Regions from separate parts of the Micromonospora sp. CNZ280 genome, predicted to be linked through region 2. Evidence: riboswitches for the same ligand, from Rfam matches in the RefSeq annotation. Region 2 holds a riboswitch; the other holds the start of a gene.
The links. Region 2 has a riboswitch for thiamine pyrophosphate ahead of thiE (thiamine phosphate synthase). Riboswitches for the same ligand answer to the same signal wherever they lie in the genome.

Region 1 (9,250 bases), 670 kb from region 2:
CGCCAGCTCGTCGAAGACGGTGCCGGTGACGAACTGGTGCTCGGGATCCTGGAAGACCGAGCCGATCCGGCGGGCCAGGCCCGGGGCGCGCCACCGGTGCGGGGGAGTGCGGGCGTCCGCGCCGGCCAGCGCCGGGCTCGCGGTCACCGTGCCGGTACCGGGCCGGAGCAGCCCGCCGAGCAGCAGGGCCAGGGTCGACTTGCCGGCCCCGTTCGGGCCCAGCACGGCGAGCGCCTCGCCGGCGCGTACCGCCAGGTCGGTGGGGGCCAGCCGGGGCGGCAGGCCGAGCCGGTCGGCGGCGAGCAGCCGGTCGCCGGCCGGGGCGACGGCCCGGCGCGGCGGCACCGGACGGCCCGGCACCCAGACCCCCTCGGCGGCGAGCGCGTCGCCGTGCGCGCCGAACACCGCCTCCGGGGTGCCGTCGGCGCGCACGCCGCCGCCCGCCTCCAGCACCACCACCCGGTCGACCAGCGGCAGCGCGTCGGCGACCCGGTGTTCCACCAGGATCAGCGTGGTGTCGGCGTCCAGCGCCCCGGCGACCGCCTCCCGGACCAGCGCGGCGCCGGCCGGGTCGAGATTGGCGGTGGGTTCGTCGAGCAGCAGCAGGCCGGGGCGCAGGGCGAGCACCCCGGCCAGGGCGAGCCGCTGCTGCTCGCCGCCGGAGAGCGCGGCGGTGGGCCGGTCCCGGTGGTACGGGAAGCCGACCCGGCGCAGCGCCTCGTCCACCCGGGCCCAGATGTCCCCGGCGGGCACCCCCCGGTTCTCCAGCCCGAACGCGACGTCGTCGCCGCTGCGGGCCATCACCAGTTGGCTCTCCGGGTCCTGGAAGACGATGCCGACCCGTTCCCGGCCCTTGCGCGGGTCGAGCCCGTCGATCTCGACGGTGCCCTCCTGCTCACCGGAGTCCTCCGGCAGCAGGCCGGCCAGCGCGGCGAGCAGCGTGCTCTTGCCGGCGCCCGAGGGGCCGAGCAGCAGCACCCGCTCCCCGCTCTCCACCCGCAGGTCGACTCCCCGCACCGCCCACGCCCGCCGCCCCGCGTGCCGCCACCCGAACCCCCGCACCAGCACGGAACTCACCCTCCCACCCCCGCCGAGGCAGGGTCGATCATGAGGTTGTTGCCGCGACACGCCGGTGCGGAGGGCAACAACCTCATGATCGACGAGGTGGGGCGGGGGCGGTGTGGCATGGGCGGGTCAGACCAGGGTGCGGTCGCGGGCGGCGGGAAAGCGGTCCAGGGCGCCGGTGCCGGCCAGGGCCCGGGTCAGGTACCAGCCGCCGACGCCGGCGATGATCGCGGCGCTGACCACGGTCAGCAGCGCGTACGGGATCCGGTAGCTGCCCAGCGCGTAGTCGACGTTCCAGACGAAGAAGTCGAACAGCGCCGCGCCGAGGCCGGTCAGCGCGCCGGCGAGCAACGCGGTCGGCAGCCGGAACGAGCGGTACCGGAAGGCGGCGAAGGCCAACTCGGCGCCGAGACCCTGGATCAGGCCCTGGACGATGGTGATCCCGCCCCATTCGGAGCCGAGCAGCGCGGAGATCGTCGCGGCGACCGCCTCGCAGAACAGCGCCGCGCCGGGCTTGCGGATGACCAGGCCGCCGAGCACCGCCGGCACCAGCCAGACGCCGTACATGACCGCCTGGGCGGCCGGGAAGAACGCGAACGCCGGGTCGACGGCCCGCCACAGCAGGCCCCAGGCCCAGAAGATGACGCCGAAGGCCACCGCGATCACCGCGGCCACGACGATGTCGATGGTGCGCCACCGGTTGTTGGTGGGGTGAGTCATGAGTGCTCCCAGTCCTGAGTGCGAACCAGGAGAGGACGCACGCCGCGCCCGGTGTCCCGGACGGCGGCGCGGCTGGAGGTCGACCGAACTCCCTGCGCTGGCATTACCCAGATCAGGTTCGAGGGTCTGCGGGTGGTGCCCGCACTCTCAGCGCTGTGCGCTCCCCTGTCGGATGTGAAGTTGTCCCGGCAGACGCTAGCACCGCCGGCAGCGCCGGGACGAGCCGCCCGCGCCGGCTGGGTAGGCTGCCGATCATGCGCATCGACGCCCGAGGGTTGCGGTTCGAGGTACGCGTCGGCGGCCCGGAGGGCGGCGACCCCGTGCTCCTGCTGCACGGCTTCCCGCAGCACGGCGGCGAGTGGGACGACGTGGTCCCGGCGTTGCACGCCGCGGGACTGCGCACGTACGCGCCGGACCAGCGCGGCTACTCGCCCGGCGCGCGGCCCGAGGCGGTCGAGGCTTACCGGATGGACGAGCTGGTCGCCGACGCGCTGGCCGTGCTGGACGCCCTCGGCGCGCCCACCGCGCACGTGGTCGGCCACGACTGGGGCGCGCTGGTGGGCTGGGAGTTGGCCGTCCGGCACCCGGAGCGGGTGCGCACGCTGACCGCGGTCTCCGTGCCGCACCCGGCCGCCATGGCGTACGCGCTGGCCAACGACCCGCAGCAGAAGGTGCGCTCGGCGTACATCGTGCTGTTCCGGCAGCCCGGCAAGGCGGAGAAGGTGCTGCTGGGGTTGAACGCCACGGCGCTGCGCCGGCTGCTCGGCGGGGTCGGCGACGCCGACCGGGTGGCGGCGTACGCCGAGCCGATGCGCGAGCCGGGCGCGCTGACCGCCGCACTGAACTGGTACCGGGCGATGCCGTCGCGGACGGAGCTGGCCGCCACCGGCCCGGTGACCGTGCCGACCACGTTCGTCTGGAGCGACCAGGACGTGGCGATCGGCCGGACCGCCGCCGAGGCGTGCGCCGCGCGGGTGACCGGGGACTACCGCTTCGTGGAGCTGGCCGGGGTGAGCCACTGGATCCCGGACGAGGCGCCGGCGCCGCTGGCCGAGGCGATCCTGGCCCGGGTACGCGGACTGGCCTGACGGCCGACGCGAGGTGCAGGCAGCGATGGACGGAGGAAGCATGACGGTGAGTGCCGAGGACTACCTGGCAGTGGTGACCGAGACGATGGGCCGGGTCGCCGCCAGCCAGCGCGAGGCGGTCGGGCGGGCGGCCGACCTGATCGCCGACGCGGTACGGACGGACGGCGTGGTGCACGCCTTCGGCACCGGGCACTCGGAGGCGCTGGCGATGGAGATCGCCGGCCGGGCCGGCGGGCTGGTGCCGACCAACCGGATCGCCCTGCGGGACCTGGTGCTGCTCGGCGGCGAGCCGGTCGACCTGCTCGGCCCGACCCTGGAGCGGGACCCGTCGGTGGCGCACAAGCTCTACGACCTCGCCCCGGTCCGCCCCGGGGACGTCTTCGTGCTGGCCTCCAACTCCGGGGTCAACGGCGCCATGGTGGAGTTCGCGTCCCTGGTGAAGGAGAAGGGGCACGCCCTGGTGGCGATCACCTCGGCCCAGCACTCGGCCCGGATGACCTCGCGTCACCCGTCGGGTCGCAAGCTCGCCGACTTCGCCGACGTGGTGCTGGACAACGGCGCCCCGTACGGCGACGCCACCCTGCCGCTGCCCGGCGGCGGCGCGGTCGGCGCGGTCTCGTCGATCACCGCGGCGCTGCTGGCCCAGCAGATCACGGTCGAGGTGGTGGCCCGGCTGCTGGCGGCGGGGGAGCGCCCGCCGGTCTACCTGTCGGCCAACATCGCCGGCGGGGACGAGCACAACCACGAGCTGGAGGCCCGGTACGCCGGCCGGATCCGCCGCGGGGCCTGAACCGGGGATTTCCTGGCCGCGAGGCGCCCGGGCCGGTGCCGCGCGGCCCCGGTGGTGAGCCGGTTTCGTGACGCGTGCGGTGGGGCATCAGCGTTGCTGCCGGCGGGCTGGACCCGCCGGCAGTAGCGGCTCACCGGAGGTGGCTCCCGTGTCGAAGGAAACCGAGCGGCAGCGCTGGCAGCGCAACTTCGCCGACCTGCTCCAGGAGTTGCGGGTCGCCCAGACCGGTGTGCAGATCCTCTTCGCCTTCCTGCTCACCCTGCCGTTCAGCAACGGGTTCACCCGTACCAGCGGCTTCCAGAAGGACGTCTACATCGTCGCGTTGCTGGCGGCGGCCGCCGCCACCGCGATGATCATCTCGCCGGTGGCGTTCCACCGGGCGCTGTTCCGCCAGGGGCGCAAGCCGGAGCTGGTCCGCTTCGCCCACAAGATGGCCAGCGCCGGCCTCGCCTTCATGCTGATCTCGATGGTCAGCGCGGTGCTGCTGATCACCGACTTCGTGCTGGACCGGGCCGTCGCCCTGCTGCTCAGCGGTGTCGCCGGCCTGTGGTTCCTGACCTTCTGGGTGATCCTGCCGTTCGCCCGGCGCAACTGGGGCGAGGACGACATCGACGACGAGGACGACGACCCGCGGAGCATCCCCGGCGACTGAGCCGCGTCGAGAAAACTCGATCTTCACGGAACGCTACCCCTGGGTAACACCCGGGGGTAGCGTTGCGTGTGTCGAGCACGTTGACGCAGCCGGACCGAGGTTCGAGGGGGCAACCGTGACCACGACGCAGAACAGCCGACCCGCGCCCGACGGGGCCGGCCCCGACCAGCCCACCCCCGCCGACGGCGTGACCACGCCCGGTGTCGCCGGGCCGCTGCCGACCGAGGCGGGCCAGGTCTCCGAAAAGGAGGCGCGCCAGGTCGCCGAGGCCGCCCGGGAGTCCACCTGGGACCGTCCCAGCTTCGGCAAGGAACTCTTCCTCGGCCGGTTCCGGCTGGACCTGATCAATCCCTGGCCGCGTACGGATCCGGCGGACTCCGCGCGGGCCGACGAGTTCCTCGGCCAGCTCCGCGAGTTCCTCACCACCGAGGTGGACGGCGCCGCGATCGAGCGTGACGCGTCCATCCCGGACGGGGTCTTCCACGGGCTGGCCCGACTGGGCGCCTTCGGCATGAAGATCGACCGTTCGTACGGCGGGCTGGGGCTGAGCAACCTGCACTACTGCCGCGCCCTGATGCTGGCCGGCTCCGTGAGCCCGGCGATCGGGGCGCTGCTCTCGGCGCACCAGTCGATCGGGGTGCCGCAGCCGCTGAAGATGTTCGGCACCGCCGAGCAGAAGCAGCGCTTCCTGCCCCGGCTCGCCGCCGGCGAGGTCTCCGCGTTCCTGCTCACCGAGCCGGACGTCGGCTCCGATCCGGCCCGGCTGGCCACCACCGCCGAGCCCACCGAGGACGGCACCGGCTACCGGCTCAACGGCGTGAAGCTGTGGGCCACCAACGGCACGGTAGCCACCCTGCTCGTGGTGATGGCCCGGGTACCGGCCGCCGAGGGGCGGCGCGGCGGCATCACCGCGTTCGTGGTCGAGGGGGACACCGAGGGCATCACCATCGAACGGCGCAACGCCTTCCTCGGCCTGCGCGGCCTGGAGAACAGCGTCACCCGGTTCCACGACGTCTTCGTGCCGAAGGAGAACGTGATCGGTGGCGAGGGCAAGGGGTTGAAGATCGCCCTGACCACCCTGAACACCGGTCGGCTGTCGCTGCCCGCGATGTGCGTCGGCGCCGGCAAGTGGGCGCTGCACGTGGCCCGCGGCTGGGCCGCCGAGCGGGTGCAGTGGGGCCGGCCGGTCGGCGAGCACGAGGCGGTCGCGCAGAAGCTCTCCTTCATGGCCGCCACCACGTACGGCATGGAGACCATGCTCGACCTGTGCTGCCTGCTGGCCGACGACGACCGCAACGACATCCGGATCGAGGCGGCGCTGGTCAAGCTCTACGCCAGCGAGATGGCCTGGCGGATCGCCGACGACCTGATCCAGATCCGGGGTGGCCGCGGCTACGAGACGGCCGAGTCGCTGGCCGCCCGGGGCGAGCGGCCGGCCGCTGTCGAGCAGCTGCTGCGTGACCTGCGGATCAACCGGATCTTCGAGGGCTCCACCGAGATCATGCACCTGCTGATCGCCCGGGAGGCGGTCGACGCCCACCTCTCCGTCGCCGGGGACATCATCGACCCGGACGCCGGGCTCGGCCGCAAGGCGCGGGCGGGCGCCCGGGCCGGGGCCTTCTACGCGAGGTGGCTGCCCACCCTCGCCGTCGGTCGGGGCCAGACCCCCGGGGCGTACGCCGAGTTCGGGCTGCTCGCCAAGCACCTGCGGCACGTGGAGCGCTACTCCCGCAAGCTGGCCCGCTCGACGTTCTACGCGATGTCCCGCTGGCAGGGCCGGATGGAACGCAAGCAGGCGTTCCTCGGCCGGGTGGTGGACATCGGCGCCGAACTGTTCGCGATGTCCGCGGTCTGCGTCCGGGCGTACGCCGAGCGGGACGCCCGGCCGGAGAACGTGGAGCTGGCCGACCTGTTCTGCCGGCAGGCCCGGGTCCGGGTCGACGCGCTCTTCACCGCGCTGTGGGACAACACCGACTCGGTCGACGCCGCCGCGGTGAAGCGGATCCTCGACGGCCGCTACGCCGACCTGGAGTCCGGTGTCATCACCCCGGCCGACGACCTGCCCTGGGTGGCCCGCTGGTCGCCCGGCCCGTCCACCGCCACCGACGTCCGCCGCCGGGTACCGCCGCCGCGCTGAGGCCGGCGGACCGTCCCACCCGGCCCGCGCCCCGACCGTCCGCGTCGGGGCGCGCGCCCTCGGTCGTTCGCTCCGTCGCCTGCTGGCGCCGCCTCGGCCGGCCGAGGCGGACATGCAGGCGGCGACGACGCCTCGGGCGTGTCGCCACTGCCAGGCAGTACCAGCACGAAGCTTGATACCTCTGAGTCATTTTGATGACTCAGAGGTATCAAGCTTCGTCGCGATGGTGCCCGGCCACTGGCTGGTGCCGCGGCTTCCAGCCGCCGGCTGGTGCTATTCGATCGTGACCGACGGCTCCGACTGCGGCCGAGGGGCCGGGCAGCGAGCGCCGGGATACCGAAGGCCAGGGGCCGAGGGGTCCTCGTGCGCCCGGGACCGTGGGCCGGGAGGCGCGGGCCGGGGCCGTGGGCCGGGAAGCGCGGGCAGATGGCCGGTGCCGGGCGGAAGGCCGGCGGGTAGGAGCTGGGAGGCGTCGGCCGGATCGGGCCGGGCGGCGCGATCGGGGGCGGCGGTCGGGACCGGGGTCAGCGGGCGACGGCCCAGGCCAGGATCGCCGCGAGGATCAGCCCGTTCAGCACGGCCAGGCCCAGGTACGCCGCGGGCGGGATCTTGCGACCCTTGCGGACGAAGTTGACCAGGACGGCGGCGTACGCGAGCAGCAGGACGGCGATGACGACCAGGAAGTAGAACACCCGATGACCTTAGCGGCCCCCGCGCAGGCCGAGTTGGCGCAGCTCCAGTGCGGCCAGCGCGTCGACCGTGGCGTCGTCGCCGCGCCGCCACGCCTCGGCCACGTCCGGCGCGATCCGGGTCAGCCGGCCCAGCGGTTGGGTGGCCAGCGCGCGCAGGGCCAGCAGGTCCCGGCCGGCGGGGGCGGCGGCCAGCTTCGCGGCGGACCCGGCGCGGCGCATCCAGCGCACCCGCAGCGGCAGCCAGCCGAAGAGCACCAGACCGAGCGGGAAGACGAGCACCGCGACGGCGAGGGCCAGGGCCAGCTGGTCGACCAGCTCCTGCTGGTCCCGGCCGGCCTCGGCCAGTGACCGGGCGGCACCGGCGGCCCGCTCGAACGGCGCGGTCAGCTCGTCGCCGACCAGCGGCACCCGGCCGACCTTGCCGCCCGCCTCGGCCAGGTTGTCGGCCAGCCCGCCGCCGGCCCCTTCCAGCTTCTGCCCGGGTACGGCGAGCTTCTGCACCAAATCGTGCAGCCACAGCGCGCCGCGCACCGCGGCGTACACCCAGACGACGACGAGCAGGTCGGTGATCAGCTGACGGACGGCGACGGGGAAGCGATCAGCGTAGATCTTCACGCCGGACAGCGTGCCACGGCCGGCCCTCGGCGGCATCCCGCCGGCGCGGCCCGGACAGCGCTCAGCCGGCGCAGGCCGGGCAGGTGCCGAAGATCTCCAGGGTGTGGCTGACGTCGGCGTAGCCGTGCTGGGCGGCCACCCGCTCGGCCCAGCTCTCCACCGCCGGGCCGGCCACCTCGACCGTCCGGCCGCAGGCCCGGCAGACCAGATGGTGGTGGTGCCCCTCGCTGCACCGGCGGTAGAGGTGCTCGCCGCCGGGCGGCCGCATCACGTCGATCTCGCCCGCGTCGGCCAGCCCCTGCAACGTCCGGTAGACCGTGGTCAGCCCGACCCGCTCGCCGCGCTGGCGCAGCATGGCGTGCAGGTCCTGCGCGCTGTGGAAGCCCTCCACCTCGGCCAGCAGGGCGCTGACCGCGGAGCGTTGGCGGGTGTTGCGGACCGCCGCGCCGCTGCTCATGATCCCTCCCCGGCATGGCTGACCGCGTCCGCCACGATGTGCGCCACATGCTCGTCGACCAGCGTGTACGCGATCTCCCGGCCGCGCCGGGAGCCGCGCACCACGCCCGCGCCGCGCAGCACCCGCAGGTGCTGGGAGACCAGCGGCTGCGCGACGCCGAGCTTCTCGACCAGCTCGTGCACGCAGCGCTCGCCCGCGGCGAGCTCGCTGACGATGGCCAGCCGGATCGGCGCCGACAGGGCGCGCAGCAGTTCACTCGCGCCCTCGTAGGCGTCGTAGCCTGACCCGCTGCTCACCGGATAACGGTAACCAATCGCGCCGACCTGGCGCTGCACCGGCTCAGTGGAGCACCACCTCGTGCGGCTCGGGCACCGGCTCGGGCGCCGGCGTGCGCCGCCGGCGCAGCGCGCGCCAGGCGGCCCCGACCACGGCGACCACGCCGAACGAGGCGATCGCCAGCAGCACCACCGAGGCGCCGGGAGCGGTGTCGGCGGTGGCCGCCACCCAGACGCCCGCGCCGGCGGCGAACAGGCCGAGCGCCATCGCCGCCGTCATGGTGCTGCGGAAGCCCTTGGTGACCTGCTGCGCCGTGGCCACCGGCACGACCATCAACGCGCTGATCAGCAGTACGCCGACCGCCCGCATGGCGATGGTCACGGTCACCGCGGTGGTGACCGCGATGAGCAGGTTGAGGGTGCGGACGGGCAGGCCGGAGACCCGGGCGTACTCCTCGTCGTGACTGACCGCGAAGAGTGCCGGGCGCAGCGCCAGCATGGTGACCAGGATCGCGACCCCCAGCACGGCGATGGTGGTGAGGTCGGCCGGGGAGATGGTGGTCAGCGAGCCGAACAGGTAGGCGTTGAGGTTGGCGCTGGTGCTGTCGGAGAGGCCGACCAGCATCACGCCGCCGGCGATGCCGCCGTAGAAGAGCAGCGCCAGGGCAAGGTCGCCGGAGGTGCGCCCGCGGGAGCGGACCACCTCGATGGTGATCGCGCCGATGGTCGCCGCGATCACCGCGACGAGCACCGGGGAGC
Region 2 (9,250 bases):
GTCCTCCGGGTGGATCCGGAGCACCTTGCCGCGCAGGTCGTTGGTGTTGCCGGAGGTGCGCTGCGCGTCGTAGTCCTGCCGGCCCGGCCGCTCGTCGATCGGGGTGAACGCGTTCGACTCGAACGGGTTGGTGTTGTCGCCGGTGGCCAGGTAGAGGTTGCCGGCGCTGTCGAAGGCCATGCTGCCGCCAGCGTGGCAGCAGGTGTTGCGCTGGGTGTCCACCCGCAGGACCTGCTTCTCGCTGGCCGGGTCGATGCTGTCACCGGTCACCGTGAAGCGGGAGAGCAGGTTGCGGGCGATCCCGTCGTTCGGGGCGTAGTAGAGGTAGATCCAGTTGTTGGTGGCGAAGTCCGGGTCGAGCCGGATGCCGATCAGGCCGTCCTCGTTGCCGGTGAAGACGTCCAGGTCGAGCGCGGTGACCGTGCTGCCGGTGTCCGGCTTGACGATCTGCACCCGACCGTCGCGCTCGACGTAGAAGACCCGCCCGTCCGGGGCGACGTCCAGTTCCATCGGGTTGCTGGTGTTGCTGTCCAGGGTCACCTTCTCGAAGCTGGCGGTCAGCGAGGCGCCGCAGTCGGCGTCCGCCACGCCGGCCGCGGAGCGGATGCCGCCGAGCAGGTGGGCGAGGAACTGCGGCTCCGCGTACGACTCGCGGGTGTGCCCGCCGCCGGTGTACCAGGCGCGGCCACCCTCGAAGTCGTGGCACCAGGCGATCGGGTGGTCGGCGCCCATCGCCCCCGCGCCGGGGGAGTAGCTGGTCTCGTCCAGGCTGGCCAGCACGTGCACGTCGGGACGCGGGTTGGACTGGTAGTTGTACCACTCGTCGAACCGGGACCAGCGCTCCGGCAGCCCGGCCGTGGCCGGATGGGCGTGGTCCTCCACCTTGACCGTGGCCTGCTGGTTCGCCGGGTGGCTGGCGAAGTACGCGCCGACCAGGTCGCCGTACCACGCCCAGCTGTACTCGGTGTCCGAGGCGGCGTGGATGCCGACGTACCCGCCGCCGGCGCGGATGTAGCGCTCGAAGGCGGCCTGCTGCTCGCCGTCGAGGACGTCGCCGGTGGTGGAGAGCCAGATCACCGCGCGGTACCGGGCGAGGTTGTCGTCGCTGAACGCGGCGCCGTCCTCGGTCGTGTCGACGGTGAACCCGTGCTCGGCGCCGAGCTGCTGGATGGCGGCGATGCCGGTCGGGATGGAGTCGTGCCGGAAACCGGCGGTCTTCGAGAACACCAGCACCGCGAACGGCTCGTCGGCCGCCGGCGCGGCGGGCGCGGTCAGCGGCTGGGTCTGCGCGGCGGGCGCCGCCAGGGGCGCGGCCTGCGCGGCGGGTGCGGTCTGCGCGGGGGGTGCGGCCTGTGCGGCGGGGATGCCGAACAGGGTGCTCGCGGCGAGCGCGAGGGGTAGCAGGGTGGCCAGGACGGGTACGCGGGCACGACGAGATCGGGACACGCCGCCTCCTATGTCGCGGTGGACAGGGGATCGCGGGGGCCGGCTCGCCGAAGACCGTCCCAGATGGGCCGGAGCGGACACCGTGCCAGGATGTCCGGACCAGCATTTTGTCGAATCGCTGAACAAATTAATCCCGCTGGATCCGTTGCAGGCAAGATGCCGGCCGGTAACGGTTTGGCAACGGCGGGCGACATTCCGAACAGGACCGTACGAAGTGCCCGGTCGCCCGAGGCATCGAGGGCCGTGCGCCTCGGTGGTCCGGACGGGCCGTCGACGCAGCGGGGTTGGCGGACCCCGCCTTGGCAGGCCGGCGGATCTGTCGTACGGTGACACGGACGTAACCCACGGGAGCCCGGTGGACCGGGCTGAGAGGGGGGCTGACAGCCCCCGACCGTCGAACCTGATCCGGGTAATGCCGGCGCAGGGAGGAGTGTTGCCGTGCCGTCCCTTGGGCGATTGCATCTGGTCACCGACACCCGACCCGGGCGGGATCCGCTCACCGTGGTCCGGGCCGCCCTCGCGGTGGCCCGCGCCGAGCTGGTGGTGCAGGTCCGGGTGGCGGACTCCGCGACCGACCGGGAGGCGTACGACCTGGCCCGCCGGGTGGTCGCGCTCTGCGCCGGGTACGACGCGACCTGCCTGGTCAACGACCGGCTGCACGTGGCGCTGGCGGTGGGTGCCGCCGGCGGCCACGTCGGCGCGGACGACCTGCCGGTCTGCGCGGCCCGCCGGGTGCTCGGCTCCGCCGCCGTGCTCGGCGCCACCGCGCGTGACCCGGGCACCGCCGCGGAGGCGGTCGCCGCCGGTGCCAGCTACCTGGGCGTCGGCCCCTGCCACCCGACCGGCACCAAGACCGGCCTGCCGGATCCGATCGGCCCCGCCGGGGTGGGCGCGGTAGCCGCCGCGGTGGCCGTGCCGGTGATCGCCATCGGCGGGGTCACCGCCGCGACCGTGCCGGCGCTGCGGGCCGCCGGGGCGTACGGGGTGGCGGTGGTCGGTGCGCTCTCCGCCGCCGCCGACCCGGGCCGGGCCACCGCCGAGCTGCTCCGGGCGTTGACGTGCTGACCGGGGGCCGGCCGGACGTGGCGGTGGTCGGCGCGGGGCCGATCGGGTTGGCGGTCGCCTGGCGCTGCGCCGCGCGCGGGCTGCGGGTGGTCGGGTACGACCCGGACCCGGGGTCGGGGGCGTCGGCGGTGGCCGCCGGGATGCTCTCCCCGGTCGCCGAGGCGTACTTCGGGGAACGGGAGCTGACCGGGCTGCTCTGCGAGTCCGCGGCGCGCTGGCCGGCGTTCGCCGCCGAGCTGACCGAGGCCACCGGACTGCCGATCGGCTACCGCACCGAGGGCACCCTGATGGTCGGGCTCACCGCCGACGACCTGGCCGAGGCGGGCCGGCTCTGGGCGTACCAGCAGGAGCTGGGGCTGCCGGTGACGCCGCTGCGCCCGACCCAGCTGCGCGACCGCGAGCCGGCGCTGGCGCCCCGGGTGCGCGGTGGTGCGCTGGCCCCCACCGACCACCAGGTCGACCCGCGGCTGCTGGTGCCGGCGCTGCGGGCGGCCGCTACGGCGGCCGGCGCGGTGCTGGTGCCGCGCGCGGTGCGCGAACTGTCCGAGCTGGACGCCCGGGTCACCGTGGTGGCGGCCGGCTGCGGCGCGGCCGCGCTGACCGGGCTGCCGGTCCGGCCGGTGAAGGGGCAGGTGCTCCGGCTGCGCACGCCCGGCGGCGAGCCGCCGGGCTTCCGGCACGTGATCCGGGGGTACGCCGACGGCGAGCACGTCTATCTGGTGCCCCGGGCGGGCGGTGAGGTGGTGGTCGGCGCGACGGTCGAGGAGCGCGCCGACCGGACGGTCACCGCCGGCGCGGTGCTGCGGCTGCTCCGCGCCGCGGCCGACCTGCTCCCCGAGCTGGCCGAGTACGACCTGGTGGAGATCGTCGCCGGGCTGCGTCCCGGCACGCCGGACAACGCCCCGATCCTCGGCCCGCTGCCCGGCCGGCCGGGCGTGCTGGCCGCCACCGGTCACCACCGGCACGGCATCGTGCTCACCCCGGTCACCGCCGACCTGGTCGCCGACCTGGCCGCCGGGGGCGACCCGGACCCGCTGCTCGCACCCTTCGCCCCGGACCGGTTCCGGCCGGCCCACCCACCCCGGCAGCCGAGCCCCGAGCGGCCCGGCCCGGCGGTGGACCACCGCGACGAGGTCGCGCCCGCCGAGGGCGGACGCCACGTTCGGCCCGCCGGCGTCGACCGGCAGACGACGGAGGAGGACAGGTGGAACTGACGGTGAACGGCGCCGGGCGGACCGTGCCCGGCGATGCCACGGTGGCCGACCTGGTCCGCGAGGTCACACCGCAGCGGCGCGGCGTGGCGGTGGCGGTCAACGGCGAGGTGGTGCCGCGCAGCGGCTGGCCGGCGACCGTGCTGCGCGACGGCGACCGGGTCGAGGTGCTCAGCGCCGCCCAGGGCGGGTGAGCGTGGTGACCTTCGACCTGGGCGGCGTCCCGTTCACCTCCCGGCTGATCCTGGGCACCGGCGGCGCGGCCAACCTGCACGTGCTGGAGCAGGCCATCCGGGCGTCCGGCACCGAACTGGTCACCGTGGCGCTGCGCCGGGTGGACACCACCCCGGCCGGGTCGGGCGGGCTGCTGGAACTGCTCGACCGGTGCGGGGTGCGGCTGCTGCCGAACACCGCCGGGTGCTACACCGCCGGCGAGGCGGTCAAGGTGGCGCACCTGGCCCGGGACGCGTTCGAGACCGACTGGGTGAAGCTGGAGGTGATCGGCGACGAGCGCACCCTGCTGCCGGACGGCGTCGAACTGCTCCGCGCCGCCGAGCAGTTGGTCGCCGACGGTTTCACCGTGCTGCCGTACACCAGCGACGACCCGGTGCTGGCGCGCCGGCTGGCCGACGTGGGCTGCGCGGCGGTGATGCCGGCCGGCGCGCCGATCGGCTCCGGGCTGGGGGTGTCCAACCCGCATCACATCCGGCTGATCCGGCAGAGCGTGGACGTGCCGGTGATCCTGGACGCCGGCATCGGCACCGCCTCGGACGCCGCGCTGGCCATGGAACTCGGCTGCGACGCGGTGCTGCTGGCCAGCGCGGTGACCCGGGCCGCCGACCCGGTGGCGATGGCCACCGCGATGCGGTTCGCCGTCGAGGCCGGCCGGTTGGCGTACGGGGCGGGCCGGATCGTCCGCCGCTTCCACGCGCTCGCCTCCACTCCGGACGAGGGAAGGCCCGACCTGTGACCGCGTCCGTCCGCCCGGCCGCGCCGGATCTTGGTGCGAAGAGGCCCGTGGCGGGGCCGTTCCGCACCAGGATCTCCCGGCGGCCGTCGGGGGTCGTGGTGCTGACCGATCGGTGGCAGGCGCGGGGGGCGTTGGTCGACGTGGTCGCGGCGGCGGTGGCCGGGGGAGTGCGCTGGGTGGTGCTGCGGGAGAAGGACCTGCCCCGCGCCGAGCGCGCCGCCCTCGCCGCCGACCTGCGGGCCGTGCTCGACGAGGCCGGCGGCACGCTGGTCGTCGCCGGACCCGACCCGCTCGACGGCGACGCCGTGCACCTGCCGTCCGCCGGCCCGTACCCGCCACCCCGGCTAGGCCTGGTCGGCCGCTCCTGCCACGACCGGGCCGAACTGGCCAGACTCAGCACAGAGGACTACGCGACCCTCTCGCCCGTCTTCCCCACCCGCAGCAAACCCGGCTACGGCCCACCCCTGCACCCCCGAGGACTCGCCGAGCTGATCACCGCCAGCCCGGTACCCGTCCTGGCCCTCGGCGGCATCGCCACCCCGGACCACGTCCACGCCTGCGTCGAGGCCGGTGCCGCGGGCGTCGCCGTCCTCGGTGCCGTCATGCGCGCCGACGACCCCACCGAAACCGCCGCCACCCTGACGGCGGCCTTCCACGCTCGAGGAGCGACGTGACCCCGACGACCGTGCTCACCGTCGCCGGCAGCGACTCCGGCGCCGGTGCCGGCATCCAGGCCGACCTCAAGGTCTTCGCCGCCCTCGGCGCGTACGGGACCAGCGTGCTCACCGCGGTCACCGCGCAGAACACCCGGGGCGTCGACGCCGTCCTGCCGCTGCCCCCGCGCACGGTCACCGACCAGTTGGAGAGCGTGCTGGTCGACTTCGACGTGCGGGCGGTCAAGACCGGGATGCTCGGCAGCCCGGCGGTCGCCGACGCGGTCGCGGCAGCGGCCCGGGACGGCCGGCTGCCGCACCTGGTCGTCGACCCGGTGCTGGTCGCCACCAGTGGACACACGCTCGGCGTGGTCGCCGCCGTCGAGCGGCTGCTGCCGTACGCCGAGGTGGCGACGCCGAACTGCGCGGAGGCCGCGGCCATCACCGGACGCCCGGTGACCACGGTCGAGGAGATGGTGGCCGCCGCCGAGGCGCTCGCCGCGGGCGGGCCGGCACACGTGGTGGTGACCGGCGGCGACGTGGACGCCGACGGCGAGGCGGTCGACGTGCTGCACGGCGGCGGGGTGAGCACGCTGCTGCGGGCGCCGCGGGTGGCCACCCGGCACAACCACGGCACCGGGTGCTCGTTCTCGGCGGCCATCGCGGTCCGGCTGGCGCTCGGCGATCCGGTGCCGGCGGCGGTGCGGGCCGCCAAGGAGTACGTGACCCGCGGGCTGGCCGGCGCGCGGGACTGGACGTTGGGCGCGGGACGCGGCCCGCTGGACCACTTCGGCTGGTCCGCTTGATCACCAGGGAGGCTGTCATGCAGGCACGTCGCAAGGTGTACGTCGAGGGGTCCCGGCCGGATGTGCGGGTGCCGTTCGCGGAGGTGGACCTGACCGGGGACAACCCGCCGGTGCGGCTCTACGACACCTCGGGGCCGGGCGCGGACCCGGAGGTGGGGCTGCCGCCGCTGCGCGGCCCGTGGATCGCCGGGCGCGGGGACGTCGCCCCGGTGCGGGGTGCCGGCACCCCGCTGGCCGGGGTGGCCGGGAAGCGGCCGACGCAGCTCGCGTACGCCCGGGCCGGGATCGTCACGCCGGAGATGGAGTTCGTCGCGATCCGGGAGGGCATGGCGCCGGAGTTCGTCCGGGACGAGATCGCGGCCGGGCGGGCGGTGCTGCCGCTCAACGTCAACCACCCGGAGTGCGAGCCGGCCATCATCGGCAAGGCGTTCCTGGTGAAGGTGAACGCGAACATCGGCACCTCGGCGGTCACCTCGTCGGTGGCCGAGGAGGTGGAGAAGCTGACCTGGGCGACCCGGTGGGGCGCGGACACGGTGATGGACCTGTCGACCGGCAAGCGGATCCACGAGACTCGCGAGGCGATCGTGCGGAACTCGCCGGTGCCGATCGGCACCGTGCCGATCTACCAGGCGCTGGAGAAGGTCGGCGGTGACCCGGTGAAGTTGAGCTGGGAGGTGTTCCGGGACACCGTCGTCGAGCAGGCCGAGCAGGGCGTCGACTACATGACCGTGCACGCCGGGGTGCTGCTGCCGTACGTGCCGATGGCGGTGGACCGGGTGACCGGGATCGTCTCCCGGGGCGGCTCGATCATGGCGGCCTGGTGCCTGGCGCACCACGAGGAGAACTTCCTCTACACCAACTTCCGCGAGCTCTGCGAGATCCTGGCCCGCTACGACGTGACGTTCTCGCTGGGTGACGGGCTCCGCCCCGGGTCCATCGCGGACGCCAACGACGAGGCGCAGTTCGCCGAGCTGAGGACGCTCGGCGAGCTGACCCGGATCGCCTGGGAGTACGACGTGCAGGTGATGATCGAGGGCCCCGGGCACGTGCCGATGCACAAGATCAAGGAGAACGTGGACCTCCAGCAGGAGTGGTGCCACGAGGCACCGTTCTACACGCTCGGTCCGCTGACCACCGACATCGCGCCCGCGTACGACCACATCACCTCGGCGATCGGCGCGGCGATGATCGGCATGTTCGGCACCGCCATGCTCTGTTACGTGACGCCGAAGGAGCACCTGGGGCTGCCGGACCGGGACGACGTGAAGGCCGGCGTTATCGCGTACAAGATCGCGGCGCACGCGGCCGATCTGGCCAAGGGGCACCCCGGGGCGCAGGCCTGGGACGACGCGCTGTCCAAGGCGCGGTTCGAGTTCCGCTGGGAGGACCAGTTCAACCTCTCGCTGGACCCGGAGACCGCACGGTCGTACCACGACGCCACGCTGCCGGCGCAGCCGGCGAAGACGGCGCACTTCTGCTCGATGTGCGGCCCGAAGTTCTGCTCGATGAAGATCACCCAGGAGCTCAAGGAGTACGCGGCGCGCGGCATGAAGGACAAGTCGGCGGAGTTCGTCTCCTCCGGCGGCCGGGTCTACCTGCCGCTGGCCTGATCCCGCGCCGGCGGATGTTCCGGGGTGGTCGGTGTCGATGGCGCGCCAGGAGCCCCGCTGCTGACGGGACCGGGCGGGTGTGACCGGTGTACTGGGTGCGGTTGTTGGCGCTCCGGCGGCAACAACCGCACCCAGAGACGTCAGTCGCGGTGGTGACGGCCGGTGGAGCGCAGCGAGCGGCGGCCGCTCTCCTGCTCGGGCTCGTTGTCCGCCAGCGGGCGGCCCAGTCCGGCCACCCAGTCGACGTACTCCTCGTCCTGCTCCGCCAGCGGCTCCGCCTCAACCGCGCCGGAGCCGCTCTCGTCGGTGCGGGCACGGTTGCGTCGGAACAGCCCGAGCCGGCCGCGGAGTCGCCCGCCGTTCTGCTCCGCCTCGCCGGACACCGCGCCGCCGGGCGTCCCGGCCCCGTCGTCCGGTCCCTCCGATGTGGTGCCGGCCGGCGCCGTCGGCCCGGCGCGCCGGGCGGTGGCGAGGGCCTCCCAGCTCGCGGCCCGCTCCAGGTCGGGCAGGGGAGCGCGGTGCCGGGGCCGGTGTCCTTCCTCGGGTACGGCCGGTCCGGTCGGCTCGTCCCGCGCGGCGGGGGGCCGGGCCGGCGCCGACCACGCCGGTGCGACCGGCCAGGTGGAGCGCGGTGCGGCCGGTCGGTCGGCCGTGGGCGTGACGGGAGCCGGCACCGGGTTGAGGACCGGTCGGGCCGGCTCCCGCGTCCCCTCGCGCCGCGTGCCGGCGGCCGGTGCGTCACCGGCGGCCGGGCGCGGGGGCGCGGCGGCGGGGTCCGTGGTGCCGGTTGCGGGTTCGGCGACGGTCGCCGCCCACGCGGCCGTCGGCGCCGGCTCGATGCCGGTGGCCCGCGTCCCGGCGACGTCGCCGCCGGACCCGGCGGGGTCGGCCGTGCCCGCGGCCGCCGGCACCTGGCCGGTCGAGGCGCCGCCAGCCACCTGGCCGGTCGAGGCGCGGCCAGCCACCTGGCCGGTCGAGGCGCGGCCAGCCACCTGGCCGGTCGAGGCGCGACCGGACGCCGCCGGGCTGACCGAGGCTTTGCCGGACGCCGTCGGGCCGGTCGAAGCGCCGCTGGCGGCCGGGTCGATCGAGGCGGCGCCGGTCGAAGGGCTGCCGGGCGTCGGTCCGGTCGAGGCACCGCTGGACGCCGGGTCGGTGGAGGCGCTGTCGCGTGCCGACGTCGCGGCGGACGGGCCGCCGGTCGTCGCCGGGCCGGCGGTTGGGTTGGTCGGGTCGGCGCGCTTGGCGGTGGCCTTCGGCTTGCGGGTCCGGCGGGGCCGGGGGGCGGGCTCGGCGGGCGTCGCCGCGCCGGCGTCATCGCCGGTCGACTCGGCGGCCGCCGGCTCCTCGGCGGCGGTCGCGCGGCGGGACGACCGGCCGGCGGTCGACGCCGCCGTGGAGCGGGACGACCGCCCCTTTCTCGATCGCCCGGTACCACTCGGCTGCTCGGGCGCGTCGTCCCTCGGGACGGGCTCCGGCGGGGTGCCCA

Region 1: linked by a shared signal. The riboswitch ahead of FHX32_RS02670 (ECF transporter S component) and the one ahead of thiE (thiamine phosphate synthase) in region 2 are both predicted to bind thiamine pyrophosphate.

The regions. Positions count from the first base shown of each region.
Region 1 covers NZ_JAAOYP010000001.1:565,637-574,886, reverse strand. The annotation lists gene FHX32_RS02675 (ABC transporter ATP-binding protein) at 1-1,077, opposite strand, end outside; gene FHX32_RS02670 (ECF transporter S component) at 1,195-1,785, opposite strand; TPP riboswitch at 1,857-1,962, opposite strand; gene FHX32_RS02665 (alpha/beta fold hydrolase) at 2,040-2,873, shown strand; gene FHX32_RS02660 (SIS domain-containing protein) at 2,914-3,663, shown strand; gene FHX32_RS02655 (DUF6328 family protein) at 3,812-4,315, shown strand; gene FHX32_RS02650 (acyl-CoA dehydrogenase family protein) at 4,431-6,452, shown strand; gene FHX32_RS02645 (hypothetical protein) at 6,977-7,144, opposite strand; gene FHX32_RS02640 (hypothetical protein) at 7,154-7,759, opposite strand; gene FHX32_RS02635 (Fur family transcriptional regulator) at 7,821-8,216, opposite strand; gene FHX32_RS02630 (ArsR/SmtB family transcription factor) at 8,213-8,512, opposite strand; gene FHX32_RS02625 (metal ABC transporter permease) at 8,556-9,250, opposite strand, start outside.
Region 2 covers NZ_JAAOYP010000001.1:1,239,287-1,248,536, reverse strand. The annotation lists gene FHX32_RS05855 (ThuA domain-containing protein) at 1-1,446, opposite strand, end outside; TPP riboswitch at 1,781-1,890, shown strand; gene thiE (thiamine phosphate synthase) at 1,885-2,511, shown strand; gene thiO (glycine oxidase ThiO) at 2,505-3,725, shown strand; gene thiS (sulfur carrier protein ThiS) at 3,716-3,916, shown strand; gene FHX32_RS05835 (thiazole synthase) at 3,913-4,692, shown strand; gene FHX32_RS05830 (thiamine phosphate synthase) at 4,740-5,366, shown strand; gene thiD (bifunctional hydroxymethylpyrimidine kinase/phosphomethylpyrimidine kinase) at 5,363-6,151, shown strand; gene thiC (phosphomethylpyrimidine synthase ThiC) at 6,169-7,761, shown strand; gene FHX32_RS05815 (hypothetical protein) at 7,902-9,250, opposite strand, start outside.